DNA from 3 places in the Rhodoferax sp. ZS1R25 genome. Region 2 is predicted to be linked to each of the others. Evidence: predicted binding sites of a transcription regulator. Region 2 holds the regulator's gene; each other region holds the start of a gene.

Region 1 (10,390 bases), on a different contig from region 2:
GCTGTGCGACGGCAGATGTTTCGGCTGCTCCAGTGGCGTCCAGCACATTCACGGTGGAACTTTCACCTTGGCTTCGCACGGCGATCTGGTACTTGGCAGGCGGCGCGGCTTTGCCAGAACCGCTGAACAGCTTGCTGAAGAAGCCAGGTTCGGAGTTCTCCGAAGTGGCTGCCACGTAGCGCACAAAGTAAATCCCCTGTTTGCGGTCCCGGTCTTCCACGGTGAAACCGGTGCGGTCCAACGCCAGACCGACCCGGCGCCAGGCGCGGTCAAATCCTTCTTCCAGCAAGACAGCGGGTTGGCCGTTCACGGTGCTCACGGTGGCCGTGGGCTTGCTCGTGCTGGCCGCTACCTGTGCTTTGGCCTGCTCCGGCGTCATGCCGAGCTTGACCATCAGGCGGCGCAAGAATTCCGCTTCCAGCTCAGGATCCGCTGGACGTGGTTGCCACACGGTTTGTTTTTCGCCATTGGTGGTGTACACCTCCAGCATGCCGCGGTGGCTGATGAAGATCTCGGTGTTGCCATTCGCATCCCGCTCCAAACGGGTGCGGAACTTGTCACGCTCCGGCGTGGAGTACAGCGAATCCAGCAGTTTGCCCAATGCGGCACGAATCATGTCCTGCGGGATCTTGGCGCGGTTTTCGGCCCAGTCGGTTTCCATGATGCCCAGGTTGCTTTGGTCCATGGCCAGCAGAAAGCCGTTTTCCAGCCAAAAGTCTTTCACGGGTTCCCACAGTTTTTCCGCCGGGCGGTTGACCACCAGCCAGCGTTGGTTGCCCGCACGCTCAACCCGCACATCGCCCACGGCCAGCGCCGCAATGGGCGCCTTGCTGGTGGCCGCTTGGTTGGCCTGGTAGCCCGAGGCCGATACGGCGCCACCGACCATGGTGTAGCGGGTGTCCTTGGACAACTGGGTCAAATCGGGGGGGATGTCCAGCGACGGCGCTTTGCCGGTGCTGCGGTAATCAACCTTGTCGGATTCCAGGGCCGAGCAGCCCCCCAGCGCGACGGCCGCAGCCAGCAGAAAAACTTTGGAAGTGGAATTCACGAATGTCCTAGAACGGTAAGGGGGACTTAGATCAGTCCGGCGGCTTTGAGTACCTTCTCAACGACAGGCTGGTTGGCCGCGGTGAGTTGGGTCAAAGGCAGGCGCAGGGCCTGCTTGGAAAGGCCCATGCGGGCCACGGCCCACTTCACGGGGATGGGATTGGATTCGACAAACAGTGCCTTGTGCAGGGGCAGCAGTTGCAGCTGGATTTCCATGGCACGGGCCACATTGCCAGCAATCGCGGCCACGCACAGCTCGTGCATCAGGCGGGGCGCCACGTTAGCGGTCACGCTCACGTTGCCATGGCCGCCGCACAGCATCAGCGCCACGGCGGTGGGGTCGTCACCCGAGTAGATGGAGAAGCCCTTGGGCGCTTCCTTGATCAGCCACTGGGCGCGCTCGATGTTACCGGTGGCTTCCTTGATGCCCACAATACCAGGCACTTCTGCCAGGCGTAGCACGGTGTCGTGCGCCATATCGGCCACAGATCGGCCGGGCACGTTGTACAGCACCACAGGCAGGTCCACGGATTCGGCAATCGCCTTGAAGTGTTGGAACTGGCCTTCCTGGGTTGGCTTGTTGTAGTAGGGCACGACCTGCAGCTGGCAGTCGGCGCCCACGCCCTTGGCAAACTTGGCCAAGGCAATGGCTTCGCGCGTGGAGTTGCCACCGCAGCCGGCCATGATGGGTACGCGACCAGCCGCCTGCTCCACTGACACGCGGATGATTTCGCAATGCTCTTCCACGCTGACGGTGGGGGACTCGCCCGTGGTGCCAACCACGCCAATGCAGTCAGTGCCTTCGGCGATGTGCCAGTCGATCAACTTGCGCAACGCGGGGTAGTCCACGGAGCCATCGTCGAGCATCGGGGTAATGAGGGCTACGATGCTGCCCCGGATCGGACCTTTAGAAGCGTTCATGTCGAGTGGATTGTTCGGTAAACGGGCATTTTAACTAGAGTGCATGCCGGGCTGGCACACCCCCGGATGTCGCGTGGGTAAAGACACGTACAGCGGCGATACGTTGTACGAAGCGGGGTGGCTGGTCGAGGTAGCCGTTTTCATAGGCCACCACCTGCAAACCCGCACAGGCGCTGAGCAATTCGCCGGGCTTGAGCAGGAAGTCGGGTCGGCTCGGCCGGCCCACGGTTTCGTTGCCAGCGGCAAAGGTCTCGTACAGCAGCACGCCGCCGGGCGCCACGCTGGCCACTAGGGTGGGCAAGAGAGGGCGCCACAGGTAATTGGTGACCACAACGGCGCCAAACTGTTGGGGGTATTCGCCCTCTACCATCGGCCAGGGCGCATTTTCGATGTCCGCCTGGACCAGGGTGGATTGGGGAACGCGCTGCGCTGCGACTGCAATGTCGCGGTCTATGCCGGTCACGGCGTGGCTGCGGCGGTGAAACCATTCCAGGTGCCGTCCAGCGCCGCAGGCCACGTCCAGCACCTCGGCGCCCGGGGCCAGCAGATGGCTCCAGCGCTGGACCCAGGGGGAGGCCCTGAGGCTGCCGTGTTCCGCTGTCTCCGGCGTCATTGCGGCTTCACGTGATCTTTGAGGGCCGCCAGCGCCATCTTTTCCACCAGGCCAGGCAGCAGTAGCTTTACAAAGCGGCCCAGCTTGCCTTTGGTGGTCATTACCACCTCGCGTTCGCGCTGGGCCATGCCATCCAAAATCAGCCGCGCGCATTCTTCCACCGTCATCGCATCGTCCTCTTTCAAGCCGCTGGAGCCTGCGGCCTGGCCGGTCGCGTTCAGGCCGCGGCTGCGAATGTTGGTGAGCACCACGCCAGGGTAGGCGGTAGTCACGCTCACGCCCACGCCGCGCAGCTCCGTGCGCAGGGCCTCAAAGAAACCCGCCATGGCAAATTTGGACGCGCTGTAGGCGGTGCGCCCTGGCACGCCCACCAGCCCGGCCAGCGACGACACCGCCACGATATGGCCGCGGCTGGCTTTCAGGTGGGGCAGGGCCGCATGGGTGCACCACACGCTGCCCCAGAGGTTGACACGCATGAGCTGCTCGTACCAGCCCAGGTCTTCCGCCTTCACATCGCTGAACAAGGCCTGCGCAGAGATGCCCGCGTTGTTGATCAGCGCGTCGATACGCCCAAAGCGCTGTACGGTCTGCTCCACCAAGGCGCGGCATTGGGCCTCCACCGAGACATCGGTGGGCACCACCAGCACCTGGGCGCCTAGCTCCAGGCATTGCTGGGCCACGGCGTTCAGCAGGGCGGCGTTGCGCGCCGCCAGTACCAAAGCCGCTTTGGCCCCGTATTGGCGGGCCAGTTGGCGCGCCATTTCGGCGCCAATGCCATCAGAAGCGCCGGTGATGATGGTGGTGTTCAGGCGATTAGTCATGCGGGTTCCATCAAAAGCAGGCCCAGACTTGGTTGGCCAGCTGGACCAGAAAGTCAGGTTGGGTGTAGAGGTAAAACACCCCCAGCAGCGCAGCGGTAGCGGCACCCCAGAGGAGCAAACTGCGAGGTTTGCTCACGTCAATGCGCCAGCGCCGCGCGCTGGATGGGCGCCTCGCGCACTGGCAGGTTCACCAGCGCGGCCAACACGCCCAATGCGATGGCGATGTACCAGACGATGTCGTAGCTGCCGGTCTTGTCGTACAAAAAACCGCCCAGCCACACGCCCATGAACGAGCCGATCTGGTGGCTGAAGAACACAAAACCGCCCAGCATGGACAGGTGCGCCACGCCAAAGATCTGCGCCACCGTGGCATTGGTGGGGGGGATAGTCGATAGCCACAGCAGGCCCATGACGGAAGAAAACACATAGACGCTGGCGGGCGTCAGGGGCACCACCAGAAACACGCTGATGGCCACGGCACGCGCGAAATAGATAAAGGCCAAGATGTTCTTCTTGGGCATTTTTTGGCCCAGCACACCCGCCGCATAAGTGCCAAACACATTGAACAGGCCGATCAGCGCGAGCGCGTAGCTGGCCACTTGGGGCGACAGGCCCTTGTCTTTCAGGTAGCTGGGCATGTGCACGCCAATGAACACCACCTGGAAGCCACAGACAAAGTAGCCCGCCATCAGCAACTGGAAGCTGGGGTACTTGAAGGCCTCGCGCAGCGCCTGGACGATGGATTGTTCACGTTTGGGGGCGGTATTGCCCACGAAACTGGGTTCTTTCAAACCCCAGGCCAGCGGAATCATCAGCAACGAGGCCGCGCCCAGAATCACCAGCGCCTCTTGCCAGCCCATGTGGCCGATCAGAAAACCTTCGGTCGGCACCATCAAAAACTGTCCGAACGATCCCGCAGCGGCCGCCACCCCCATGGCCCAGGAGCGTTTGTCGGCCGACACATTGCGGCCAATCACGCCATAGATCACCGCATAGGTGGTGCCGGCCTGGGCCGTGCCAATCAGCACACCGCTGGCCAGGGTGAACAGCAGCGGAGTATTGGCATAGGCCATACCCACCAGCCCCAGCGCATAGAGCACCGACCCCACCAGGATCACGCGGAACGCCCCAAACCGGTCGGCCGCCATGCCGGCAAAGATGCCGGTCACACCCCAGGTCAGGTTTTGGATGGCGATGGCGAAGGCAAAGGTCTCGCGCGTCCAGCCCTGGGCCTGGGTGATGGGTTGCAGCCAGAGGCCAAAGCCATGGCGTATGCCCATGGACAGGGTGACGATGGTGGCGCCACAGGCCAAAACTTGAATGATGGAAAGCGGTTTGCTGGGTTGGGTCATGCGTGCACTGTAGCCAGTTTGCCGGGCGGTTGCTGAAGCGGCAGTGACAGATTGGGGGAATGTGTAGGCGGCGTTTCTGTATGTTTATACAGGTAATTCAATCCCCCGCACTACAATGGAAGGCTATGGCAGTGAAACCACCCCCCGAATATTCCGAAGCGTCGATCCGTGTGCTCAAGGGCCTGGAGCCTGTGAAACAGCGCCCGGGCATGTACACCCGCACCGACAACCCCTTGCACGTCATCCAGGAAGTGCTGGACAACGCCGCCGACGAGGCGCTGGCCGGGCACGGCAAAAAGATCAAGGTCACCTTGCACGCCGACGGCTCGGTGGGCATTGAAGACGATGGCCGTGGCATTCCCTTTGGCATGCACCCCGAAGAGAAGGCGCCCGTGATCGAGCTGGTGTACACCCGCTTGCATGCCGGCGGCAAATTCGACAAGGGCTCAGGCGGCGCCTACAGCTTCTCGGGTGGTCTGCACGGCGTGGGGGTGTCGGTCACCAACGCGCTGGGCAAGCGGCTGGAAGTCACCACCTACCGCGAGGGTTCGGTGGCGCACATCGTGTTCGAGGGCGGTGACGTGACCGAGGCCCTGCAAGTGCGCAAGGCTGGCGAGGGCGACCGCAAGCAGGGCACCACCGTGCGCGTCTGGCCCGACCCCAAGTATTTTGAATCTGCCGTGCTGCCCATGGGCGAACTAACCCACCTGCTGCGCAGCAAGGCCGTGCTGATGCCCGGCGTCAGCGTGACGCTGGTGAACGAGAAAACCAAGGACAGCCAGAACTGGCTTTACAAAGGCGGCCTCAAAGACTATTTGATGCAGACCCTGAATGGCGACCCCGTCATTCCGCTGTTCGACGGCGAAGGCTTTGCCGACAGCCAGAGCGACAACTTTGCGGAAGGCGAGGGCGCCAGCTGGTGCGTGGCCTTTACCGAAGACGGTGCGCCAGTGCGCGAGAGCTATGTGAACCTGATCCCCACCAGCGCCGGCGGTACGCATGAGAGCGGCCTGCGCGATGGCCTGTTCACCGCGGTGAAGAGCTTTATTGAGCTGCACAGCCTGCTGCCCAAGGGCGTGAAGCTGATGCCCGAAGACGTGTTCGCCCGCGCCAGCTACGTGCTCAGCGCCAAGGTGCTGGACCCGCAGTTTCAGGGCCAGATCAAGGAACGCCTGAATTCGCGTGACGCCGTGCGCCTGGTGTCCAGCTTTGTGCGCCCCACGCTCGAGCTGTGGCTGAACCAGCATGTGGACTATGGCAAAAAGCTGGCCGAGCTGGCCATCAAGGCCGCGCAGACGCGGCAAAAGGCCGGCCAGAAGGTCGAGAAGCGCAAGAGCAGCGGTGTGGCCGTGTTGCCCGGCAAGCTGACCGACTGCGAGAGCAAAGACATCGCCTACAACGAGGTGTTTCTGGTGGAGGGCGACTCCGCCGGCGGCAGCGCCAAGATGGGCCGCGACAAGGAAAACCAGGCCATCTTGCCGTTGCGCGGCAAAGTGCTCAACACCTGGGAGGTGGACCGCGACCGCCTGTTTGCCAACAACGAAATCCACGACATCTCGGTCGCCATTGGCGTGGACCCCCACGGCCCCAATGACACGCCCGACATGAGCGGCCTGCGCTACGGCAAGGTCTGTATCTTGTCGGACGCGGACGTGGACGGCTCGCACATCCAGGTGCTGCTGCTGACCCTGTTCTTCCGCCACTTCCCCAAGCTGATTGAAACCGGCCATGTGTTTGTGGCGCGCCCGCCGTTGTTCCGCGTGGATGCCCCGGCGCGTGGCAAAAAACCGGCTTCCAAGGCCTATGCGTTGGACGAAGGCGAACTCACCGCCATCCTGGACAAGCTGCGCAAGGAAGGCGTGCGCGAAGGCGCCTGGAGCATCAGCCGCTTCAAAGGCCTGGGCGAGATGAATGCCGAGCAGCTCTGGGACACCACGCTGAACCCCGACACCCGCCGCCTGCTACCCGTGGCGCTGGGCGCCATCGACTTTGGCGCGACCGAGGCGCTGATCACCAAACTCATGGGCAAGGGCGAGGCCGCGGCCCGGCGTGAGCTGATGGAGCTGCATGGCGATTCGGTGGAGATCGACGTCTGATTGCTATGAAATTAGTAGCTGCTTGCGCACTGTTGATGGGGGCTGTGGCCTCATTTCATGCCCGGGCGGATGTCTGGGTGTGGGTGGACGAGCAAGGCCGCAGCTACTTCTCTGACCAGCAGGTGGACGCGCGCTACACCTTGTTTTACCGTGCACCGGTGCAGCCTGCTGCCCCGGGAGACGCCGCGCCTGTGGCACCCGCAGCACCCGGCGTGAACCCCAAGCTGGCCGAGTTTTTCGAGTCCTCGCCGCGCTACCGCAAGATACAGCCCCTGCTCAAAGACGCCGCCGCGCGCTACCGGGTGGATTACGAGCTGCTGCAGGCCCTGGTGGCTGCCGAGTCTGGCTTTGACGCCGACGCCGTATCACCCAAGGGCGCCATTGGCCTCATGCAGGTGATGCCCGATACGGCGCGCCGCTTTGGTGTGGATGGCGATCGCCGGCGCTCGGTGGAGTCCAAGCTGACCGACCCCAAGACCAATATCAACCTGGGCACGCGTTACCTGCGGCTGCTGATGGACATGTTCCCCGGCAAGCTGGACCTGGCCCTGGCCTCGTACAACGCGGGCGAGGGCGCGGTGCAGCGCGCGGGCAACAAGGTGCCCAACTTCAAGGAAACCCAGAACTACGTGGTCACCGTGGGCGAGCTGTACACCGCGCTCAAACCCGTACCCGTGGCCCAGGTGAACAAGACGGCGTCTGGCCGTGTGAAAGCCACCTATGGCGAGGGCTACGTGATGGCCGGCGCCCGTGATCCTTATATTTTGAAAGCGCCCGGCGCGCAGGGCGTGGCCCTGGGCGGTGCCGTTGGCCGCGGCAACATGGTGGCGCCCCTGCAGCGCCCGCCTGAGCCGGACACCCGAATAGCTGACTGAAGAAACATGACTGACCAAACCACGCTTGATCTGATCCCCGACCCCGCCACCCCCGGCGATGACAGCGAACTGAACCTGGCCACCTACGCCCAGCGCGCCTACCTCGAATACGCCCTCTCCGTGGTCAAGGGCCGTGCGCTGCCCGATGTCTGCGACGGCTTGAAGCCGGTGCAGCGCCGTATTCTGTACAGCATGTCGCGCATGGGCCTGGGCTTTGGCGGGGCCAATGGCAACGCCGGTGCCAAGCCGGTGAAGAGCGCCCGTGTGGTGGGTGATGTGCTGGGCCGTTTCCACCCGCATGGCGACCAATCCGCCTACGACGCGCTGGTGCGCATGGCGCAAGACTTTTCGCAGCGCTATCCGCTGGTCGACGGGCAAGGAAACTTTGGATCGCGTGACGGTGACGGCGCCGCGGCCATGCGCTACACCGAAGCGCGCCTGGCCAAGATCACCACGCTGTTGCTCGAAGAAATCGACCAGGGCACGGTGGAGTTTCAGCCCAACTACGACGGTTCCACCGAAGAGCCCTGCCAGTTGCCCGCGCGCCTGCCGTTCAGTTTGCTCAACGGCGCCAGCGGCATTGCCGTGGGCCTGGCCACTGAAATCCCCAGCCACAACCTGCGCGAGATTGCCGATGCCTGTGTGGCGCTGATCAAGACGCCAGCGCTGGCCGATGCCGAGCTGTACACGCTGATCCCCGGCCCCGACTTTCCCGGTGGTGGCCAGATCATCAGCCCGGCGCAAGACATTGCAGATGCCTACCGCACCGGCCGTGGCAGCCTCAAGGTGCGTGCGCGCTGGAAGATTGAAGACCTGGCGCGCGGCCAGTGGCAGCTGGTGGTGACGGAGCTGCCGCCCGGCGTGAGCAGCCAGCGCGTGCTGGAAGAAATCGAAGAGCTGACCAACCCCAAGGTCAAAGCCGGCAAGAAGGCGCTGTCGCAAGAACAAACGCAGCTCAAGGCCAGCATCCTCAGCGTGCTGGACGTGGTGCGCGATGAATCGAACAAGGACGCCATGGTGCGCCTGGTGTTCGAGCCCAAGACCAGTCGCATTGAACAGCAAGAGCTCATCACCGCGCTCTTGGCCCATACCAGCCTGGAGACCTCCTCGCCCATCAACCTGACCATGGTGGGGCTGGACGGTCGGCCCACGCAAAAGTCGCTGCGCCAGATGCTCACCGAATGGATTGCATTCCGCCAGACCACGATTGAGAAACGCAGCCGCCACCGCCTGAACAAGGTGCTGGACCGCATCCATATTCTGGAAGGTCGGCAGACCGTTCTGCTGAACATCGACGAAGTGATCGCCATCATCCGCCAGTCGGACGAGCCCAAGGCCGCGCTGATCGAACGCTTCCGCCTCTCGGACCGCCAGGCCGAAGACATTCTCGAAATCCGCCTGCGCCAACTCGCGCGGCTGGAAGGCATCAAGATCGAGCAGGAGCTGGCCGAGCTGCGTGGCGAGCAGGGCAAGCTGGAAGAAATTCTGGGTAGCCCCGCCGCACTGCGCCGCCTGATGGTCAAGGAAATCGAAGCCGACGCCAAAGTATTTGCCGACCCGCGTCGCACGCTGATCCAGACCGAGAAAAAGGCCGTGGCCGAAGTCAAGGTGGTGGACGAACCGGTGACCGTGGTGATCAGTGAAAAAGGCTGGGTGCGTGCACGCACCGGCCACGGCCACGAGGCCTCCACCTTCGCCTTCAAGGCCGGGGATGGTCTGTACGGCACGTTTGAATGTCGCAGCGTGGACACGCTCTTGGTGTTTGGCTCCAACGGACGCATCTACTCGGTGGCCGTGTCGCTGCTGCCTGGCGGCCGTGGCGATGGCCAGCCGGTCACCACTCTGATCGAACTGGAAAGCGGCACGCAAATCCTGCATTACTTTGCTGGCCCATCCAACGCCATGCTGCTGCTGTCCAGCTCGGGCGGCTACGGCTTTATCGCCAGTGTGGACAACATGGTCTCCCGCCAGAAGGCTGGCAAGGCCTTTGTGGGGGTGGGCGAGGGCGAAACCCTGTGCGCCCCATCCCTGGTGGCCGGTGCGCAAGGCAAGGTCACCGTGGCCGGCACGGCTGCCGCCGTGGTGGCGCCCGCCACCCACGTGGCTTGCGCGTCCACGCTGGGCCGCATCCTCACATTTGAGATCTCCGAACTCAAGACCATGGAGAAGGGCGGGCGCGGCCTCATGCTCATCGACCTGGAAGCCAAAGACACGCTGGCTGGCGCTGCCGCCTACACGCGCAGCATCCGCATCGCCGGCATCGGCCGCGGCGGCAAGGAGCGCGATGAGACCCTGGAAATCCGCAGCCTCAACAACGCCCGCGCAGCGCGTGGACGCAAGGGCAAGGCGGCGGATTTGGGCTTCAAACCGTCAGGTATTACGCGGGTGGAGTGAGCGGGGACTGTGAAAGCGCTCCTGATTTAGGAGCTGCTTGCGCAGATTCCACGGGGGCTAGGAGCTTTTTTAGTTTGCAATTTTGCACTTGGCAAGCTCGCGTCCCCGCTCCAGCACAAAGTCACGAAATGCGCCGTTGACGCCGCTGAGGCTGGAGTCCCGGCGGTGGATCAGGCACCAGTCCAGGCGCTTGGGCATGTTTTCCATGTCCAGCACGGCGATTTTCCCGGACTCGATTTCCAGCTGGAAGGTGTGGGCCGACAGGAAGCTG
Region 2 (10,390 bases):
GGCGCAAGGCCGTCACCACATCATGCAAGGCCGCCGCGCCTAGCGAGGTGACCACGCCCACACGCTGGGGCATCGCGGGCAGTGGCCGCTTTCGGGCCGCATCGAACAGCCCCTGGGCCTCCAACTGCGCCTTGAGCCGCATGAACTGCTCAAACAGATTGCCCTGGCCCTGGCGGCTCATGCTTTCCACAATCAGTTGCAAATCACCGCGCGGGCCGTACACGTCCAGGCGCCCTGTTACTTCGACCAACTCCCCCTCGCGGGGCTGAAAGTCCAGCTGGCTGGCGGCGCGCTTGAACATGGCGCAGCGCAGTTGCGCGTTGGGGTCTTTCAGCGAGAAATAGCAATGGCCACTGGTGGCGCGGGTAAAGCTGGCAATTTCGCCACTCACCCGCACCGGGTTGAAGCGCGCATTCAGCGTGTCCGCCAGCGCCTGACACAGGGCGGCGACTTGCCAGACACGCCGACCCGACGCGCTGGGAGCACTTGATGTGGTGTCAAGCATGGTGAAGCTTGCCGGTGCCACGCACCCAATTGCTCCACACCTCGGGGGAGTGAGCCCCCAGCACGACCGCCCCCCGTGGGAAGCACGGCGCTGCGTTGTAAGCTATTGAATTCATTAGGTATTTTTCTGCTGCATTTGTCATCAATGTGTCAAAAACACGCATTGGCGCGGCTTGGCGCGGCACGCAGGTGTGCTTTTGCACAAAGTTATCCACAAGAATTGTGGGCGGTTGGTGGTCAGCGGTACGCCATAATCGGCCAGCTTTTCAACTGCGCGGAGTTCACCTTTTGTTTTCCATCATACAAGCCGCTGGTTGGCCGATTTGGCCGCTGATTGCATGCTCCATCCTGGCCCTGGCCATCGTCATTGAACGTTTCATCAACCTCAAGGATTCCAAGGTGGCGCCGCCCCGGCTGTTGGAAGAAGTGCTGAGCGTGACACGCACCAGCCTGCCCGCCCCCGATGTGGTGACCCAGTTGGAAAAGAACTCGGCCTTGGGCGAGGTGCTGGCCAGTGGCCTGCGCGCCGTGAACAGCAACCCGCATTGCTCTGACGACGACTTGCGCGCCACCATGGAAGGCGCAGGCCGCGTGGTAACGCAGCGCCTGGAGCACTACCTGAGCGCGCTGGCCACCATCGCCTCGGCTGCGCCGCTCATGGGCCTGTTTGGCACCGTGGTCGGCATGATCGAAATCTTCGGCTCGCAAGCACCGGGTGGCGCCAGCGGCGGCAACCCGGCCCAGCTGGCGCACGGCATTTCCATTGCGCTGTACAACACCGCGTTTGGCCTGATCGTGGCGATTCCTTCGCTGATCTTTTGGCGCTACTTCCGCGGACGCGTGGACGCGTATTTGCTGACGCTGGAACTGGCTGCCGAGCACCTGACGCGGCACCTGAAAGCCATGCGCAAATAAGGCGCGAATTCTCTAGCCAACTGCCATGAACTTTCGCCCCCGCCGCCACGAAGAGCCCGAGATCAACCTGATCCCCTTCATCGACGTACTGCTGGTGGTGCTCATCTTCTTGATGCTCTCCACCACTTACAGCAAGTTCACCGAGCTTCAGCTCAAGCTGCCGGTGGCCGACGCGGACGCTCAGCGCGACTATCCCAAGGAACTGATCGTGCTGGTCAGCGCCGATGGCGCCTACACCGTGAACCGCAACCCGCTGGCTGGCCGCAGCCTGGAGAGCCTGGCCATCGCCCTGACCGAAAACGCCAAGGCCGGCAAAGACACCGTGGTCATCATCAGCGCCGATGCCAGCGCCAAGCACCAGGCCGTGGTCACCGTGATGGAAGCGGCGCGCCGTGCGGGCCTGAACCAGATCACCTTCGCCACCCAGTCTTCCGCCCAAGCGGGCGGCAAATAAGCCCCATGGGCGCAGGCCTGGAAAAAGCCCTGCTGCGGGCTTGGACGGGCCGCGGCGCCTTGGCCTGCGCCCTGCTCCCCCTCGCATTGCTGTATCGCAGCCTCGTCGCGTTACGTTGGTGGCTGTACCGCTGGGGCATCAAGAAGTCTCAGCGCCTGCCTGTACCGGTGGTCGTGGTGGGCAATGCCATCGCGGGTGGTGCCGGCAAAACCCCCACCGTGCTGGCACTGGTTACGCATTGGCAGGCGCAGGGCTTACAGGTCGGCATCGTGTCGCGTGGCTATGGCCGCAACAGCACGGAGTGCCAGGAGGTGCGGACAGATTCCGCACCAGAGTCCGTGGGCGACGAACCCCTGCTGCTGCGTCGCAAGACCCAGGTGCCAGTGTTTGTGGGCCGCGACCGCTACGCCGCCGCGTCGGCCTTGCTGACCCGGCATCCGAACACCCAACTAATCGTTTGTGACGACGGTTTGCAACACTACGAGCTGTACCGCGACCTGGAGGTCTGCGTGTTCGACGCCCGCGGCGTGGGCAATGGCTGGGTACTGCCCGCTGGCCCGCTGCGTGAGCCTTGGCCGCGCAAGGCCCTGGCCGCGGCGGGGCAAGACGATGCGCGCCTGTTGGTACTGAAGACCGGCCCATCGGCAGTGGCGGGTTGGCAAGCCCAGCGCGCGCTGGCCGACCATGCGCTGAACGCTCAGGGCCAGGCGACTCCCCTGCACACCTTGCGAGCGCAAGGCGCTGCGCCGCTACTAGCGGTGGCGGGCATCGCCCAGCCTGAGGCCTTCTTCGCCATGCTGCGGGCTGCAGGCATGCCCATTGCCAACACCCAGGCGTTACCGGATCACTATGATTTTGATAGCTTCTCGCGCAGTATCGACGGGGGCTACCAGCTGATTTGCACCGAAAAGGATGCGGTGAAGCTATGGCAAAGCGTGCCAGACGCCCTGGCCGTTCCGCTGCTGCAAACCCTGCCGGCCGACTTCTACACCCACCTAGACCAGTGCCTGCAGCCGCTGGTGCCACCGCTATCATCCCCCCATGGACACAAGACTTCTTGAATTGCTCGTTTGCCCCGTGACCAAGGGGCCGCTGGACTATGACCGCGAAAAGCAGGAACTGATTTCGCGCAGCGCCCGCCTGGCCTACCCAGTGCGCGATGGCATCCCCATCCTGCTGGAAAACGAAGCCCGCGTGCTTAGCGACACCGAACTCGGCCTGTAAACACCGGCCATGAGCTTTACCGTTTTAATTCCGGCCCGCCTGGCCTCTTCGCGCCTGCCCAACAAACCCCTGGCCGACCTGGGCGGCGTGCCCATGGTCGTGCGCGTGGCCCAGCGCGTGCGCGAAGGCGTGCCGCCCGGCACCCGCGTGGTAGTGGCTGGCGACAGCGATTCCATTTTGCAAGCCTGCCAGGCGCACGGCATCGACGCCGTGCTGACGCGCGAAGACCACCCCTCTGGCAGCGACCGTCTGGCCGAGGCCTGCGATCTGCTGGGCCTGCCGGACGACAGCATCGTGGTCAACGTGCAGGGCGATGAGCCCTTGCTCGACCCCGCCTTGGTGACCGCCGTGGCCGCGCTGCTGCAGGCCACGCCCCAGGCCAGCATGGGTACAGCGGCCCACGCCATCACCGAGGTGGCCGACTTCACCAACCCCAATGTGGTGAAGGTGGTGCTGGACGCCGCCAAGCTGGCCCTGTATTTCAGCCGCGCACCCATCGCGTGGTGGCGCGACGGGTTTGCCCAGGGCATCCAGTCGCTGCCGCCGCTCGCGCCGTTGCGCCACATTGGCATTTACTCCTACCGCGTGGGTTTTCTGCGCCAGTTCCCCCTGTTGCCGCAGGCACCGATTGAGGTGACCGAAGCACTGGAACAGCTACGTGCGCTGTGGCATGGCCACCGCATTGCGGTGCACGTGAGCGACGCTGCACCTGGCCCCGGTGTGGACACCCCAGAAGACCTGGCCCGCGTGCGCGCCATCATCCAGGGACAGCAGGCGCAGCTGTAAGCTGGCTGCGGGGAAGCCCGTGCTATTCTCCGACGCTGTACGCGCGTTCAAAAAGTGCACCGAAGCGGTGCCAACCGCAACGCCAAAAAGTTTTGTTTTATCCGAGGGTATCCATGAGACTCATTCTGTTGGGCGCGCCTGGCGCTGGCAAAGGCACGCAAGCCACATTCATTTGTCAAAAGTACGGAATTCCACAAATTTCGACCGGTGACATGCTGCGCGCTGCCGTGAAGGCGGGCACACCCCTGGGCTTGCAGGCCGATGCCGTCATGAAATCCGGCGGCCTGGTCAGTGACGACCTGATCATCAACCTGGTCAAAGAGCGCATCGCCCAGCCCGATTGCGCCAAGGGCTTTTTGTTCGACGGTTTCCCCCGCACCATTCCCCAGGCCGACGCCATGAAGGCAGCCGGCGTGGCGCTGGACTACGTGGTGGAAATCGATGTGCCGTTTGACGCCATCATCGAACGCATGAGCGGCCGACGCTCGCACCCCGCCTCGGGCCGCACCTACCACGTCAAGTTCAACCCACCCAAGGTGGAAGGCAAGGACGATGTGACCGGTGAGCCCTTGGTGCAACGCCCTGATGACCAGGAAGAAACCGTGAAGAAGCGTCTGGACGTGTACAGCGCCCAGACCCGCCCGCTGGTGGAGTACTACTCCAGCTGGGCCCAGAAAGACCCCGCCACCGCTCCCCAATACCGCGCCATCAGCGGCATGGGCGATGTGGACGCGATCACCAGCCGGGTGTTTGAAGCGCTGACCAAGTAAGCGCCTCAAACGCTCTCTAAAAAGCCGCATCCGCGGCTTTTTTTACGCCATCAGTTGCAGCATCAACGCGATGCGCGCCTTCACCGGTGGCAAGCCCTGTGAATGCGGCAAGGCGGCGGTGGCCTCGCCTGCCACCACCTGCCCGCGTGCGCAGCGGCTGGCCCGCACCACCTGCACGCCCTGCTGCTGCACCTCGAGCAAGGCGGCCTCCAGGTCCCCATGCAAGGTGCCGTTGCCGGTGCCCGCCACCACCAGGCCCCGCAGGGGCGGCACCGTGGCACCCGCCTTGGCCAGGCTGCGCACCATGGCGCCCGACGCGCCTACGTAGTTCATGATGATCTCTACCCGGGGCCAGACCGCACTGGGCAGCGCCTGCAGATCCACCGCGCGTGATGGCGCCACAGCGGCCGGCACACCGAACCAACGTACCCGCCCTTCTTCCACCACGGCCACCGGCCCGGCGTCGCCTGAATCAAAGGCGTCCACGCGGTAGGTATGGCTCTTCTGCACCCGTCGGGCGCTGTGCACCGCGCCCGCGCACACCACCAGCACGCCACGCGCCGCGCTATCCAGGGCCACGGCTACGGCGTCCAGCACGTTCTGTGGGCCATCAGGCGTCAGGGCAGAGGCCGGACGCATGGCGCAGGTCAGCACCAGCGGCTTGGCCTGTAGCAACGCGGGGGGCAGCACCTGTTCCAGAAAAAATGCGGTTTCCTCCAGCGTATCGGTGCCGTGGGTGACCAGCACCGCTTCTACGTCCTCGTCCTGCAGGTACTGGGCACAGCGCTGTGCCAGCGCGGCCCATACGGCAAAGCCCATGTCCTTGCTGTCCACCTGAGCAACTTGCTCCGCCACCAGCGTGCGACCCTGCAGCGCGGCTTGCAGAGGGGCAATGGCCTGCAACAGTGACTGCACGCCCACCTGCCCGGCCTTGTAGCCCACGTTGTCCGATCCGCGTTCCGAGCGGCCTGCGATCGTGCCCCCTGTGCCCAAAACCACTACTTTTTTAGCCATACATCACCGCCCCACTTGCATTTATCAAAAAACTGGTTAAAAATACAGTTACTGGATGAGAAAACAGTGTGTACAGACACACAGCCAGCGCCGACCCAACATGAAGGAGTCAGTATGCTTGAAAGTCCCAAACTCACCGCCCGCCAACAGCAAATTCTGGATCTGATCCAGGGCGCCATTGCGCGCACCGGCGCCCCCCCCACCCGGGCGGAAATCGCCACCGAGCTGGGCTTCAAGTCTGCCAACGCCGCCGAAGAACATTTGCAGGCCCTGGCCCGCAAAGGTGTGATCGAACTGGTCAGCGGCACCTCGCGCGGCATCCGCCTCAAGGGCGATGTGCTGCGCTCCATGCAAGAGTCGCGCATGAAGCAGTTCGCCCTTCCCCTGCCCGGTCTGGCCCAGCTGGCTCTGCCCCTGATTGGCCGTGTGGCCGCGGGCTCGCCCATCCTGGCGCAAGAGCATGTGGACCGCACCTACTACGTGGAAAACAGCCTGTTCCAGCGTCAGCCCGACTACTTGCTGAAGGTGCGCGGCATGTCCATGCGCGACGCCGGCATCATGGACGGCGATCTGCTGGCCGTGCAAGCCACCAAGGACGCAAAGAATGGCCAGATCGTGGTGGCCCGCCTGGGTGAAGAAGTGACGGTCAAGCGCTTTCGCCGCAACAAACACCTGATCGAGCTACACCCCGAAAACCCCGATTACCAAACCATCGTGGTCGAGCCCGGTGAGCCTTTCGAGATCGAGGGCTTGGCCGTCGGCCTGATTCGTAACACCATGTTGATGTAACGCAGACAGAAAGCCCCGACCATGAATACCGCCCTCGTGATGAAGCCCGACTTTCTGGCGCCTCTGCGCCACCTCCTGGCCTGGTTGTTGCCCGCCCCCGCGTGCCAGTTGCCGAGCTACGCCGCACCGCAGCCGGCCGAGCGCCTCGTTGCTCCTAATTTTGTAGTGCCTCGCGCAAGCTCTACGCGGGCTAGAGGCACAAATGTGCACCAACCCAAGCCCTTGCGCGTGGTTCGTGTCATGGAAAGCGGGCAGCCCCGCTCCGACGTGGGCCGTATGGTGATCTCAGGCCGCATGGCCGATGTGTGCGCCGAACTGGACCGCCTGGCGGCTTGCGAAGCCGCCTGAACACCGCACAACGATTCCAGGCAGGGGCGTTGCGCAAAACGCCCCTGCCGACGAGGCACAATGGGGCGCATGAACATTGTGATTCTGGATGACTATCAGGACGCCGTACGCAAACTCCAATGCTCGGCAAAATTAGAGGCTTACCCCGCCAAGGTTTACACCAACACCGTCAAGGGCATGGGCCAGCTGTCGATCCGGCTCAAGGACGCAGATGTGATCGTGCTGATCCGGGAGCGCACCCATATCACGCGTTCCCTGATCGAAAAACTCCCCAAACTCAAGCTGATCGCCCAAACCGGGCGCGCGGGTTCCCATATCGACGTCCAGGCCTGCACGGAGCGCGGCATTGCAGTGGCCGAAGGCGTAGGCTCGCCCATCGCACCCGCTGAACTGACCTGGGCCTTGGTCTTGGCCGCCATGCGCCGGCTGCCCCATTACATCGGCAACCTCAAGCACGGCGCCTGGCAGCAGTCCGGGCTGAAGGCGGGCTCTATGCCCGCCAACTTTGGTCTGGGCAATGTGCTCAAAGGCAAAACTCTAGGCATCTGGGGCTATGGCCGCATTGGCCAGCTCATTGCCGGCTATGGCAAGGCATTTGGTATGCAGGTACTCGTGTGGGGCAGCGAAGCCTCGCGCGAAAAGGCCACCCAAGACGGCTATACCGCCGCGGCTGACCGACAGGCTTTTTTCTCGGAAAGCGATGTGCTCACCCTGCACCTGCGTTTGAACGACAGCACCCGGGGCCTGGTTACGGCAGCCGATCTGGCCTGCATGAAGAGCACCTCATTGCTGGTCAACACCTCGCGGGCCGAGCTGATTGAGACCGACGCGCTGATTGGGGGCCTGAACCGCGGGCGCCCGGGCATGGCAGCGATTGACGTGTTCGAGACTGAACCCATATTGCAGGGCCACGCGCTGCTACGCCTGGAAAACTGCATTTGCACCCCGCACATCGGCTACGTGGAGCAGGACAGCTACGAGATGTACTTTGGTGCGGCGTTTGACAACGTGGTCAATTTCATCAAGGGCACACCCTCCAACATCATCAACCCCGGCGCCCTGCAAGTGCGCCGCTAAAGCGTGGCACTACGGTGCCTGCGCTTTCTCAGGGGCGCGTGTCGGGAGGCGGCGTCACCGACACGTCCGGCGCCTCGAACTCGATCAGGTTGTGCGGCGCCGGCGTTTCGAGGTCGGATATCTCAAAGTCCACCTCCATGGGCGCGGCGGCCACTGGGGCCGCATCGGTCTCAGAAGCCTCCGCCACCGCTGCTTTGGCCGCACTGAACGGCATCATGGCGCTCTCCGACACTTCCGACAAACGGGTAAGTACCGCATGTAACAGCAGCAGTTCGCGGAACGCTTCCAGGTCGAAATTGACCACGGCGGCAGCATTCGCTTCGCGCACCATGCATTTCTCAATGAACTCCAGCGCCGCCTTGCTAGGCCACAGCGATGCGATGTGGCCACACAACTCGGGGTACGCGTCCAGGCTCTGACCGGGCTGGCTGAATTGGGCATAGACCGGTACCTGGCCGGTAAACAAGGCGTTGAATTCGTCCCGGTAGCGGTCAAAGGGCTCTTTGCGGCTCAGCGTGTGCAGTGCCTTCAGCAGGTCCAGGTAGACCAGCGGGTTGGACTCGGCGTTGTCGTGGATGCTGGTCTCCAGCAGGGCAATCGCGTCGTCGTACTGCCCCAGCGTCATGAAGAACTCGGCCTGCTGGCGCACATCCAACACCTCCTGGGTGTTGATGGAGCGCAAGCTGCCCGACATGCTGGAATGGAAATCCCGCAGACCCGTCATCCGCGAAGGCGTTCTGTCATTGGCAGGTGGGCGCGACATGGGGCCAGACCGGCTGATGGGGGCGGCTGCGGACGGCAACATATCGTCCAAGTGCAAATCAATGTCGACCGAGGCCAGTGCCTGGACCATGGGGGCCCGTGGCTGGGTGCGCAATTCGGGCCGCTTGTGCGGCTCTTGCTGGGTCGCAGGCAGCGGTCCGGTATCCACGCTGACCGCCACTGATTCACGGGCAGAAGCGGGGTCCTCTTGCTCTGCGGCATCACCGCGCCACCAGGGGGCGCCTGCATCGGCACTGCGCCAGCGGCGCCAACCCCACAACAGCAGCCCTGCCAATGCCAGCAGCGCCACCACCAAGCCATAGACCAGGGGGTTGGCGTACTTTTGTGCGTCAGCCTTTTCCAGGCGCGCCAGCAGCGTCTGCATCTGGCGCTGGTTTTGAGCCGTCAGGTCGCTGAGCTTTTGCACGTTTTGCTCCAGCCCCTGCAGCCGGGCGGCGTCGTGCATCACCTCTTCAGGCGTCAGGTTCAGCGAACGCCACAGCGCCGCAGCGGCCATGCGCTTGTCGGCATCTTCCGTGGGTGCGCTGATCAGGTCCGGGGATGTTTTAAGGTTCGGGTCCCAGTCTTGCGACAGGTCCAGCGGGGCCAGCTTCAGGCGGGCGCGGGAACTGCCAGACAATTTGGGCGCCGGCACCGCAGCAGAAGCCGCGGGTTTGCCAAGCTTGGCAGACTCGGTGGTCACGCGTGGCGCTGTGGCTGCCTTGCCAGATTTAGAGCCACTACCCGCATTCGCCGGCTTGGCTTCGGGCGCGATGGCTGCCACTGGCGGCACAGCGGCAGGCACACTGGGCCGCACCGGGGCGGCCGCAGCCACAGGGGGAGCCAGTTCCGACACCAAGTCGGCCAGCAGCACGTATTTTCGAGAGGCTTTTACGCCACAAGCAGACCGCACATACAGGGTCACCACGGGTTCGTCCACGGGCAGGCGGGAGGCAATACGCACCACCACCGGCTGCCCGCTGCCGGGCGTATCAGCCGTCACCGTCACGCGGCTGGATTCTTGACGATTTTCACCGTAATAAACATCGGCCTCAAAGCACAAGCCGGTACTATCTTCGTCCGCAGCAAACTGCACAGGCACTGTGAGTTCCAGCGGTTGGCCCAGGATGGCAGCCCCGCGCGCACGGCCCAGCGTCAAGGCGTTGCTACCCATTGCGGCGCATAGCAACACTACCCCCACAACGCTTGTTTTCACTTTAAAGACCGGCTTCATTGATAAGAACAATTCTCGCATATCCCATTGGAGGCTAAAGCTATCGTTTGGGCGACAACAGGGGGTGTTTCCTCGCGGTCGCGGCCAGATAATTGCCGCATGAACCCACACTTTCTCCATATCGGCATTGTTGGCGCAGGCGCCATGGGGCGCGGCATCGCGCAAATCGCGGCGCAGGCCGGCAGCACCGTGCTGCTGTTTGACCTCAACCCCGAGGCTGCTCATACAGCCAGACAGCAATTGCACACGCAATGGCAAAGCCTGGCCACCAAACAGCGTATCCAACCCGAGGATGTCGACACGTTCACCGCGCGCATCCAGGTAGCCACCCAGCTGCAAGACTTGACGCATTGTCAGTTGGTGGTGGAAGCTGTAGTCGAGCGTCTGGATGTTAAAACCCAGCTGCTGCAGGCGCTGGAGGCGTGCACGAAGCCATCCACCGTGCTGGCCAGTAACACCTCGTCACTGTCGATCACCGCACTGGCTGCGGGTCTGCAACGGCCCGCGCAGCTT
Region 3 (10,390 bases), on a different contig from region 2:
AGAGCGCCGCGCGGGTGTACCCTTGCGCCAGCGTGAGGGACTTGCATGAAGACTCGGTGCTATCTGCTGCTGGTGAGTGCGGCCTGCGTCCCTTGGGCCGTGTGGGCCGACGCGGGGCTGCCAGACGCGGGCGCACTCTGGGTCAACCTAGGCGGCTTCTCCAGCCACGTGAACCGCGACAAAAACTACAACGAGAACAACGTGGGCATGGGCGTGGAGTACCGGCTGCAGCCCGACGTGGCGCTGATGGCCGGCGCGTTCAACAACAGCATTCGCCAAACGACCACCTACGCTGCCGTCAACTGGCTGCCCCTGTCGCTGGGTGGCTGGAAGCTGGGGGCCGCGGTGGGCGTGATGAACGGCTACCCGGCCATTGAGAACGGCGGCGTCTTCTTTGCCGCCCTGCCCATGGCCACGTACGAGGGCACGCGCTTTGGCGTGAACCTGGGGTTGATCCCCAATGTGGACAAGGTGGACGGGGCACTGGTCGTGCAGTTCAAGTTTCGGATGCGTTAGGCGCGCTCAGGCAAACAGCCCATGCAGGTACCAGGCCTGTGCCCCCATGCGTTCACGGAACACCCACACCAACCCGGCCTGCGGGCTGCGCGCCACAAAGTAGTCGCGCAGCGCGGGCTCGCCCTCCAGCCAGCCGGTCTCCAGCCGCTGCGGGCCGGCCAGCAGCGTGAGCGCCCCCTGGTACTGCGGGCACTGCTGGCGCACCGCCAGGCGCTGCGGCGTGGGCAGCAGCCAGGTGGGGTACAGCGCGGCGGCCTCATCCAGCAGTTGAGAGTCTTTTAGGCCACCAGCCCCCGTATTCATTGCGCCAGCAGCTCCTGATTTAGGAGCGCCCTTATTCACGTGGGGCGCCTGCCAAGGCACCCAGCGCTGCATGTGTTCGGGCCGGTGGTCGGCCAGGGGATGGGCGCACAACACGTGATCAGCCCCCAGCCGCGCGCCCAGGCGCTCCAGCGTTTGGTGCAGGCTGTCGCCCTTGCGCAGGTCGTCGGGCAGCAGGCTGTGGCTCTCGCCCGCCAGCGGCTGGGTTTGCAGGCTGCGCAGGCGCAGGTACAGCACGGGCGCGGGCAATGTGACGCGGGCCAGTTGCTCGCCCAGCAGGCGCTGCAGGTGGGCCATGTCTTGCGTGGCCTGGGCGGTACGCAGCTCCAGCCGGCCCTGCTGGCCGCCCGTGTGGTGGGCATCCACATGGCGGGTGTTGGCGCGGCGTGCGTCCAGGTCCCACAGCAGCTCCAGCGCCAGCACGCCGCGCTGCCGTGCGCGCAGCCACACCAGCAGCTGCGCCAGCAAACGCCGCGCGCCAAACAGCAGCGCTGGGGCCGACTCCACGCTGGCGGCCAGCTCCAGCGGGGCGTCAAACACCTCGGGCAGGGTGCACCAGGGGTAGACCTCGGGCCCCTGGCCATAGGCCTGGTCCAGCGCATCCACTAGCCCGGCGCCAAAGCGGCGCACCAGCCCACCGCGTGGCAGCGCGCGCAGCTGGCCCCAGGTGCGCACGCCCAGGCGCGCCAGCGTGGGCAGGTGCGGCCGTGTTGCGGCCAGGGTGTACACCGGCAGGGCATCGGGCGCGGCCTGCGACTTGCTCCACAGCCGCGCCATTGCTACTAAAGATGTAGCGCCTTGCGCAGTGTCTACGGGGGCTAGTAGCTCATTGGGCATTAAGAACTGCTGCAACAGCGCCGGGCGGCCACCAAACAGCCGTTCGCTGCCCGAGACCTCCAGCACCAGCGTGTCTTCCACCTGCGCCACCAACGGCGTGAAGCGCAGCGCCCACCAGGCCAGCGCGGTCAGCGGGTCGGCCAGCGCCGCCGTGTCGGGACTGGCCACGGCATCCGGCTGTGGTTCAGGCGACAGCCGCAATGCGATCCAGTGCATGGTCCACCTCCCTCACCGCAGGCCCCATCGCCGGCCGCGGGCTGGCCGCCAGCCACACGGCCAAGCGCGCCGGGCGGGCCTGCAGCACCAGTGGGTCTGCCAGCGGCGGGCCACGGCGTTTGAGGATGTGCACAGCCAGCGTGTCGCTGCCCGCGCCCTGCGCGGGGGACTGGGGCACCAGCTGCAGGCGCAACAGCGCGGGCGATGCATCGGCCTGCGCGTTCGGGGGCCGCATGACAAACAGCAGTTTGTGGTGCTCGGCCGCGGCCATTTGCAGGCGGCGCAGCTGGTCGCCCCGGGTCTGGGGCAGCCAGGCCAGCACGGCGTCCACCTCGGCGCAGCGCAGCGCCTGCTCGGCCGCCCAGAGCCGGGCCGTGGCGGCTTGCGCCGTGACCCACACCAGCCGTGCCACCGCCAGCCCCTGCGCCGCCAGCGCGGGCACAAATGGCGGCTGCGGCGCCCCCACCAGCACCACCGGGCCCTGCCCGCTGCGCGCCAGCGCCGGCAGCAGTAGGCGCCATTCGCTGTGCACACCTGCGGGCTGCAGCAGCTCGATCAGCGCGCCCACAGGCCAGCCGCCACCGGGCAACTGGGCGTCCAGCCGTGCATCACCCGTGGGCTGCACGGCCTGCGGCGCCGAGGCCAGGGCGTGCGCGTGCCAGACATCGGCGTGGATGCCTTGCAGGTCCGGCGAACCGGAGGAGAAAATGCGCGCAACGCTAGACATGGCAAGGGGTTTGACTGGTAACTGTATTTATAACCAGTATATGGAAAACACCCCTGCTATCAAAATCAAGAACAGGGTTTCAAGCCCCCGCGGGGGCTGCAGCGGCCCCGCGTTTGCTACCCGCTAGCGTTTGCCCCAAATTCGCCTGTATTCGGTTCGATAGCCATTGTCCGGATCAAAATTATTGTTTTGGCCTCCATCAAACAGAATCGTTTGGGGGGTTACCAAATGCACCGGGGTGTTGTACCCACTGGGTGGCTTCCCGGACATGGCGCGGTTGAGTTCATCCACAATTTGCCAGCCGTGCAGGTTCAGCGGCTCCGGCACAGTTCCGGCTTGGAATTGGTAGGTGCGGATACGTTCATACGCAGAGGTAGAACCATCGCCTGCCGACAGGTTCATAGGCCGAAAACTGGCCGCCTCCAGCGTTGGTTTCATAAAGTCAAAATAGACATCATTGATGGCGAGCGTATGGGTCCATTGCGAACCATATTTCTGCATGAGCCCTGCCGTCAGCGACGGCATAAGCTGCGCCGCGTTTGCCATGGGTATGTTTTCAATACCCAGCAACGTACAGCCGCGGCAGTTCTTCACGACTCGAGCCATCGCGTCTGACTTTGCCAATGCAATGGAGTACGTGGAATCCGTCATGATGACAACGCCCGCGTTGCCCCGCGACTCCAAAACTGCATACAAAGCCGTTGTCTCGGCAACATCCTGCGAATTGGTCGCCACGTTGTAGAAAAGCTCCGGCGCACCGGCCGCCGTGCTGCTGGAATGCCACCCGACCACTGGTATTTTTTTCTTGTTGGCTTCCTTCAGCGCAGTGGGCTGCTCATTTGCGTCAAAACCCCCTAAGACGATGCCATCCACATCAGCCTTCAGTGCTTTCTGGAATGCCAAGGTTCTCATCTCAACGGACCCCTGACCATCCAAAACCTGGCAGCGCCACCCCACCACCAGGCAGGCTTCATTCAATCCATGAGCAACCCCGGACACCCCCCCATTGCGCAAGTCAGCGGCAATGTAGATCACTGTCTTGCCCTGATTGGCGATGGGCCCCGCAGTCGGACCATCCCACATCTTTTTTCGGGCCAGCGAACCCAGAACGCGCCGTTCAACATGCCGGGTGTACTGGTCTCGAAGAACCCCAATATTGGCAGACACCGCATTGGATGAAGCTTCAGTTTTGGGTGAAGCAGACGCTGCCTGCGCATGAACGTTCTGCGCCGAAATGCCAAGGACCATGGCAACCCATGGGGCCAATAAAATTTTTGTCACAGGAGATTTCATAACAATCCAATGGAGTCTTCGCGAGGAGGGGAGATCAGACTTGGCAGACGATGTCCTCAGGCAGCAAGTGCTGGCCTGGACAACCGAAAGACGTTGGCGACTTGCAAAAGATCCGCCGCCTGCTTGCCGGTACTTGCAGCGGCAGATGCCATTTCCTCCACAAGCGCCGCGTTCTCTTGTGTGAAAGTTTCCATAAACTTGATGGAATCCCATACTTGATTCACATCTCTGTTCTGGCTGGCTCCGCCCGCATGGATCTCTGAGATCAGCGCATCGAGAGAACCAATAGATTGGGAAATAAGCTGGACGGCCTCACCCACCTTCGCAATCTGTGCATTGCCTGAATTAACCCGTGAGGTACTGTCGTCGATCAATACACGTATGCCCTTGGCAGCATCAGCGCTCTTGCCAGCCAGGGAGCGGACCTCTGAGGCCACAACCGCGAACCCGCGCCCGTTCTCTCCTGCCCTGGCGGCTTCCACGGCTGCATTGAGGGCCAATATATTGGTTTGAAACGCGATGGAGTCAATCAACCCTGTGATATCAGAGATCTTCTTCGAAGACTCATCAATGCTCGCCATCGTTTTAACCATCTGGTTGGCGATTGCGCGTCCAATTTCGGCTTGCTGGTTGGCCTGCTTGGCCAAGGCAGTGGCTTCCACCGAACTCTTGACGTTGCTCGAAACGGTGACCTTGAGATCTTCAATCGAAGATGTCGCTTCTTCAACGGTCGCGGCCTGACTCTCTGTGCGGTTGGACAAACTCAGTGAGTATTCGCACCAACTCCACCACTGATTGGCATAGCAAATCCGCCATCGATTCGCATTTGGAATCCGCCACTGAATGGCATGTAAACCGCCAGTAGATCGGCTACACAGTGAATCAGTCCGATTCGACTTCACCGTCGCTCTGGCCGCAACCACGCGGCCTTTTTCTTTCTTGCGGACGGTGCGAGACCCGTATTCGCTGCTTACTGCGCCGGGGCGTCTGCCCGCAAGATGTCGGGGACGTGCAAGCCGATAAACGCCAACAGAGAGAGCGTTTTCAAGTAGTTGTGCCTGGTGCCGTAGAGAATGTCACGGCCATGCATGATTTCATGCCGATTCGGAGCGTGAGGGAATTCGTGCATGTTTTCCTCGGAAGCATTGAAGCCGCCGTTCTGCATCAGCGCAGCCAGGAATTTCTGATCGAACTCCGCAAGCGCCATCTCGTCAATGCGGCCCGCTGCCTGTGGACGTTTCTTCACACTCTTGAAAAGCTTGCCGCCCACGATATCGACGGCAATTCCATCGGCTTGCGCCAGCAGAACCGGAATCGAAACAAAGTGCAGCCCCTGTGATTCCGCCAAGAAGGCCTGGCGCAAAGGCTCCGCTCGGTCAGGATAGGCGACAAGCAATCGCTCTTGCAATCCTGCAGCGGATTTCTCGTAGTGAGTGATGAAAAAATCATCGACCTCAGCCACCTTGTCTTTTCGCACCCATTCCAAGATGTCCCAGAAGTCGGAGCTGTAGAACTGTAAGTCGTAGAACCAACCGAGTTTGGCAAGCGCTATGCTGCCTTCTCGAACCACCTCTGGAAAGGCGTTCATGCGCTCGATGACGTGGTTTACCTTCGGTAGAAATGCAGGCAATGCCTGCATCGCAGCACCGACAATTTGGCCGATAGCCTGCATGGACGCAGCTACGGGCTCCAAAGCCTTTAAAGCATCTCCGAGCCCGAGGTGAGCCGGTAACACCCCTAATCGAATTGGCTTGTCTACGTCTGCGCTCATATTGGCCTCTCTCAGTTTTATTGCAAAAACATCATCTCAGTTTGGCGTCACGACCGTCCTAAGCGGGTGTCATATTTGTTTAATATAATATTTCTAGAATTGTTGAAGTGATTGCCAGATTGCCCCTGGTGACACCCGTCAGATCCATCAATTCAAGGAATACGTATGAAACACCGTGCACTGTTGAACCTCACTGCTTCCGCCCTCGTAATCGCCGCTGGCTGGGCAAATAGCGCCCAGGCGGAAACCGTGATGGAGACGATTTCCCACAATCCCAATCTGACCACGGCCGCCAAGTTGATCCAGGATGCCGGCCTGGCTGACTCTCTGGGCGGTGCCGGTCCCGTGACCGTGTTTGCGCCCAGCAACGCAGCGTTCAGCGCCATTCCAGCAGGCAAGCTGGCCGAGCTGGCCGGTAACAAGGAATTGCTCAAGTCCGTCCTGGGCTACCACGTGGTGGCCGCCAACCTGACTTCGGACTCCATCAACAACGGCCCGCAGAAGACCGCCACCGGTGACAGCATTTCTTTGTACAAAGCCGGCACCTTCTTGACGGTCGAAAGCGCCGTGGTCACCCAGGCCGATCTCAAGGCGTCCAACGGTGTGGTGCAGGTGATTGACACAGTGTTGATGCCTCCCAAGAAGTAACCCCGGGCACCCCAGGCCGACACCACTACCAAGATCCAAGAGGAGACCGATATGGACGCAATACAAACGGTGAAGGCCCTGGGCGCCTTGGCCCACGAAACCCGCCTCTCGGTGTTCAGGATGCTGGTGCAGGCCGGGCCCGAGGGCCTGACCCCCGGCGTCATCGCCGAGACGTTGGAAATGCCAGCTCCCCCTCTGTCTTTCCATCTGAAAGAACTGACCCAGGCAGGGCTCATCGTGGCCCGCCCTGAGGGCAGAAAAATCCACTACAGCGCCAACTTCGCCGCCATGAATGAGCTGGTCGGCTACCTCACAGAAAACTGCTGCGGTGGCCAGACCTGTGAGGTGGATGCGGCTGGCGCCGCTTGCTGCTAAGCCTGGTATCAGGCCTTCAACAAACCCATTTCTGAAAGATTCCCATGTCCGAAAAAGTCTACAACGTGCTCTTCCTGTGCACCGGCAACTCCGCCCGCAGCATCCTGGCCGAGGTCCAGCTCAACGAGCTGGGCCGTGGCAAGTTCAAAGCCTTCTCTGCAGGTAGCCACCCCAACGGCACGGTAAACCCGTTTGCCATTGAGTTGCTTCAGAACAATGGTTTCTCCACACGAGGCCTGCGCAGCAAGTCCTGGGACGAGTTTGCGGTTGAAGGTGCACCGGTCATGGACTACGTGATCACGGTGTGCGACCAAGCTGCCGGCGAGCAGTGCCCATTCTGGCCAGGCCAGCCCATGTCGGCCCACTGGGGTGTTCCTGACCCAGCGGCCATCGAAGGCACGGACGACCAAAAGCGCCGTGCTTTCCGGGACACGGCAGCCATCATGCGCAAGCGCATCGAGCTGTTCACCGCGTTGCCGGCGTCCTCACTGGACCGCATGAGCCTCAAATCCAAAATGGACGAAATCGGCAAGACGGTATGAACTGGCGCAAGGAGTTTGTGGCGGAGTTCATCGGCACGGCCATGCTATTGGCCACGGTGGTGGGCTCCGGCATCATGGGAGAGCGGCTGGCGGGCGGCAACGTCGCCGTTGCGCTGCTGGCCAATACCCTGGCCACCGGTGCGGCTCTGATCGCCTTGATCGCCACCTTTGGGCCAGCCTCGGGTGCGCACTTCAACCCCTTGGTGACATTCACCGAGGTGGCATTGAAGCGTGCAACCTGGGGCAAGGCGTCCGTCTACCTGGTTGCTCAGGTGCTGGGTGCCATCGCTGGCGTGATGGCGGCCCACTACATGTTCGAGCTGCCACTGCTGATGGAGTCCACCCATGTGCGCACGGGCTCCCACCAGTGGTGGAGTGAAATCGTGGCCTCGTTCGGCCTGCTGACCATCATCCTGAACGTCGCCAAGACCCGGCCCGACTTCGTCCCGGTTGCGGTGGGGGCGTACATCACGGCAGCCTACTGGTTCACCGCGTCCACCTCGTTTGCCAATCCTGCCGTCACCATCGCACGGTCATTGACCGACACCTTCTCCGGTATCCGGCCCACAGACGTGGCCGGCTTCATCGTGAGCCAAGTGGTGGGCGCGGCCTTGGCCCTTGCTCTCTTCAAATGGTCGGAAGGCGCACCGGCTTCGACAACCCCAACTTCCCACAAGCCTGACTGAACCCATGTCCATCACGATTTATCACAACCCTGCCTGCGGCACATCCCGCAACACCCTGGCTTTGATCCGCAACTCTGGCGAAGAACCCGAAGTCATCGAGTACCTGCAAACACCACCGAGCAAGGCCACGCTGCAGACCCTGATCGCGGCCATCGGTATCAGCCCGCGTGCATTGCTGCGAGAGAAAGGCACACCCTATGAAGAGCTGGGCCTAGCCGATCCCAAGTGGACCGATGACCAACTGGTGGACTTCATGCTGGCGCATCCCATCCTCATCAACCGCCCGGTGGTCGTGACGCCCTTGGGCACCCGGCTGTGCCGCCCCAGTGAAGAGGTGCTAGACATACTGCCCAACCCCCAGCAAGGTGCGTTCACCAAGGAAGACGGCGAGAAGGTAATTGACGACAAGGGCCAACGTGTCTGAAATCCTTTTGCCTTCCAGCAACCTGGACGCTGCGTGCTTCCAGACTCCAAGCCAAGCGCCACTGCAACCAGCCAAGGTATCTACCCACGCGCCGCGGATTTTGATGCTCTATGGCTCGCTGCGGGAGCGCTCGTACAGCAAGCTCCTGACGCTGGAAGCGGCCAAGCTGCTGGAGACCATGGGTGCAGAGGTCCGAATCTTCGATCCCGCAGGCCTGCCACAACCCGATGGCGCCCCTGAGAGCCACCCCAAGGTGCAGGAACTCCGAGAGCTGGCAACCTGGTCCGAAGGCATGGTGTGGACTTCGCCGGAGCGCCACGGTGCCATGACCGGCATTATGAAAAGCCAGATCGACTGGATTCCTTTGTCACAAGGTGCCGTGCGCCCCACCCAGGGCAAGACGCTTGCGGTGATGGAGGTCAGTGGCGGCTCGCAGTCCTTCAATGCGGTCAACCAGATGCGCATCCTGGGGCGCTGGATGCGCATGATCACCATCCCCAACCAAAGCTCCGTGGCCAAGGCTTTCGCGGAGTTTGACGAAGCGGGCCGCATGAAGCCGTCTGCCTTCTACGACCGCGTGGTGGACGTGATGGAAGAGCTGGTGAAGTTCACGCTGCTGACACGCGATGTATCTCCCTACCTGGTGGACCGCTACAGCGAGCGCAAGGAAACGGCTGCGGAACTGTCCAAGCGGGTGAATCAGCGAGCCATTTGAAGAAACTGATGGCAGACGCCGGCCGGACCCGCATTGTTCTGACCTTGGGCACGGCCCAGACCCTGGCTTGGGCGTCTACCTACTACCTGCCTGCCATCCTGGCGGCGCCCATCGCCGCCGAGTTGGGGATCAGCGTGGCCACAGTCTTTGCCGCCTTCTCGGTTGGGCTGGTCATTTCCGCGCTTCTGGGCACGCATGCTGGTCGGGCCATTGACCGGTTTGGTGGCCGCCCGGTGCTGGCATCCACCAACCTGGTCTTTGCTGCGGGCTTGATCGGCCTGGGCCTAGCCAGCGGCCCCATCGGTCTGTTTGCCGCCTGGATCGTGCTGGGTGCCGGTATGGCGGCCGGGCTGTACGAAGCCGCGTTTGCCACGCTGGTACGGATCTATGGGCATGACGCCCGCAACATGATTACGGGTATCACTCTGCTGGCGGGGTTCGCCAGCACCGTGGGTTGGCCGCTGTCCACCGCGCTGGATGCATGGATAGGCTGGCGGGGGACCTGCTTTGCGTGGGCAGGCCTGCATTTGCTGCTGGCACTGCCACTCAACCTGTCCTTGCCCAAGCTGGCGGATCAGGCGACTTCCAAGCCAACCGTCACGCCGCACGCTGGACAGCCTGGTAAAGACATTCTGCCGGGCGCACCGGTGCCCATCGGTAGCGCCGTGCTGCTCTCTCTGGTGTTTGCCATTACCTGGTTCATAAGCACCGCCATGGCCGCCCATTTGCCGACACTGCTTGCTGCCGGCGGAGCCACTTTGGGAGTGGCATTGACCGCCGGGGCGCTGATTGGACCAGCCCAGGTGGCCGGGCGACTGCTGGAGTTTGGCGTCTTGCGCCGCGTGCATCCGTTGATCAGCGCGCGGATCGCGGCCTGCCTGCACCCCATAGGTGCCATCGGCCTGGCATTGCTGGGCGCTCCTGCAGCGATCTTCTTTGCCCTCGTGCACGGCGCCGGTAACGGCATCTTGACGATTGCCAAGGGCACGCTGCCGCTGGTGCTGTTTGGCCCCCAGGGTTATGGAGAGCGACAGGGCTTGTTGATGGTTCCCGCACGACTGGCCCAGGCTTTGGCCCCATGGCTGTTTGGTGTGTTTATGGCGCAGTACGGGATCAATGCATTGTGGATCTCGACTGGCATCGGGCTGGTCGCAGCTGTTGCCCTGCTGCGTCTGGCTCCGGTTCAAACCCGTTAACCACAGCACACGGTAGCCGCTATGAACCACTGCGCTGTCGAAAACTGCTATCCCGTGGCGGAGACTGATGAAGCCCAGGCAGGGCTCTATCGGCGCCCGCTGCCGGAAGGACTCGTTGCCTTC

The links. The regulator LexA, encoded in region 2, represses DNA repair genes until DNA is damaged. The targets are predictions, from matches to a motif close to ACTGTATNNNNATACAGT.
Region 1: AC097R_RS09165 (DNA topoisomerase IV subunit B) is a predicted target of LexA. The motif match lies at 4,830-4,847, and genes of this name have one in related genera.
Region 3: imuA (translesion DNA synthesis-associated protein ImuA) is a predicted target of LexA. The motif match lies at 2,638-2,655, and genes of this name have one in related genera.

Annotation. Positions count from the first base shown of each region.
Region 1 is NZ_JBWMAZ010000001.1:1,906,954-1,917,343, forward strand. It holds gene bamC (outer membrane protein assembly factor BamC) at 1-1,048, opposite strand, end outside; gene dapA (4-hydroxy-tetrahydrodipicolinate synthase) at 1,075-1,968, opposite strand; gene AC097R_RS09145 (class I SAM-dependent methyltransferase) at 2,003-2,581, opposite strand; gene AC097R_RS09150 (SDR family oxidoreductase) at 2,578-3,390, opposite strand; gene AC097R_RS09155 (hypothetical protein) at 3,413-3,538, opposite strand; gene AC097R_RS09160 (MFS transporter) at 3,540-4,754, opposite strand; gene AC097R_RS09165 (DNA topoisomerase IV subunit B) at 4,880-6,850, shown strand; gene AC097R_RS09170 (lytic transglycosylase domain-containing protein) at 6,856-7,725, shown strand; gene parC (DNA topoisomerase IV subunit A) at 7,732-10,119, shown strand; gene AC097R_RS09180 (LysR family transcriptional regulator) at 10,189-10,390, opposite strand, start outside.
Region 2 is NZ_JBWMAZ010000002.1:49,971-60,360, reverse strand. It holds gene xseA (exodeoxyribonuclease VII large subunit) at 1-505, opposite strand, end outside; gene AC097R_RS11095 (MotA/TolQ/ExbB proton channel family protein) at 793-1,419, shown strand; gene AC097R_RS11090 (ExbD/TolR family protein) at 1,445-1,873, shown strand; gene lpxK (tetraacyldisaccharide 4'-kinase) at 1,879-2,934, shown strand; gene AC097R_RS11080 (Trm112 family protein) at 2,915-3,097, shown strand; gene kdsB (3-deoxy-manno-octulosonate cytidylyltransferase) at 3,107-3,883, shown strand; gene adk (adenylate kinase) at 3,997-4,653, shown strand; gene AC097R_RS11065 (asparaginase) at 4,696-5,667, opposite strand; gene lexA (transcriptional repressor LexA) at 5,782-6,456, shown strand; gene AC097R_RS11055 (hypothetical protein) at 6,478-6,804, shown strand; gene AC097R_RS11050 (D-2-hydroxyacid dehydrogenase family protein) at 6,874-7,881, shown strand; gene AC097R_RS11045 (hypothetical protein) at 7,910-9,817, opposite strand; gene AC097R_RS11040 (3-hydroxyacyl-CoA dehydrogenase) at 9,977-10,390, shown strand, end outside.
Region 3 is NZ_JBWMAZ010000001.1:1,237,581-1,247,970, reverse strand. It holds gene AC097R_RS05975 (hypothetical protein) at 46-516, shown strand; gene AC097R_RS05970 (Y-family DNA polymerase) at 523-1,890, opposite strand; gene imuA (translesion DNA synthesis-associated protein ImuA) at 1,859-2,617, opposite strand; gene AC097R_RS05960 (substrate-binding domain-containing protein) at 2,741-3,910, opposite strand; gene AC097R_RS05955 (methyl-accepting chemotaxis protein) at 3,967-4,671, opposite strand; gene AC097R_RS05950 (hypothetical protein) at 4,881-5,681, opposite strand; gene AC097R_RS05945 (fasciclin domain-containing protein) at 5,847-6,329, shown strand; gene AC097R_RS05940 (ArsR/SmtB family transcription factor) at 6,381-6,704, shown strand; gene AC097R_RS05935 (arsenate reductase ArsC) at 6,749-7,246, shown strand; gene AC097R_RS05930 (aquaporin) at 7,243-7,932, shown strand; gene arsC (arsenate reductase (glutaredoxin)) at 7,937-8,356, shown strand; gene arsH (arsenical resistance protein ArsH) at 8,349-9,071, shown strand; gene AC097R_RS05915 (MFS transporter) at 9,080-10,267, shown strand; gene AC097R_RS05910 (phytochelatin synthase family protein) at 10,289-10,390, shown strand, end outside.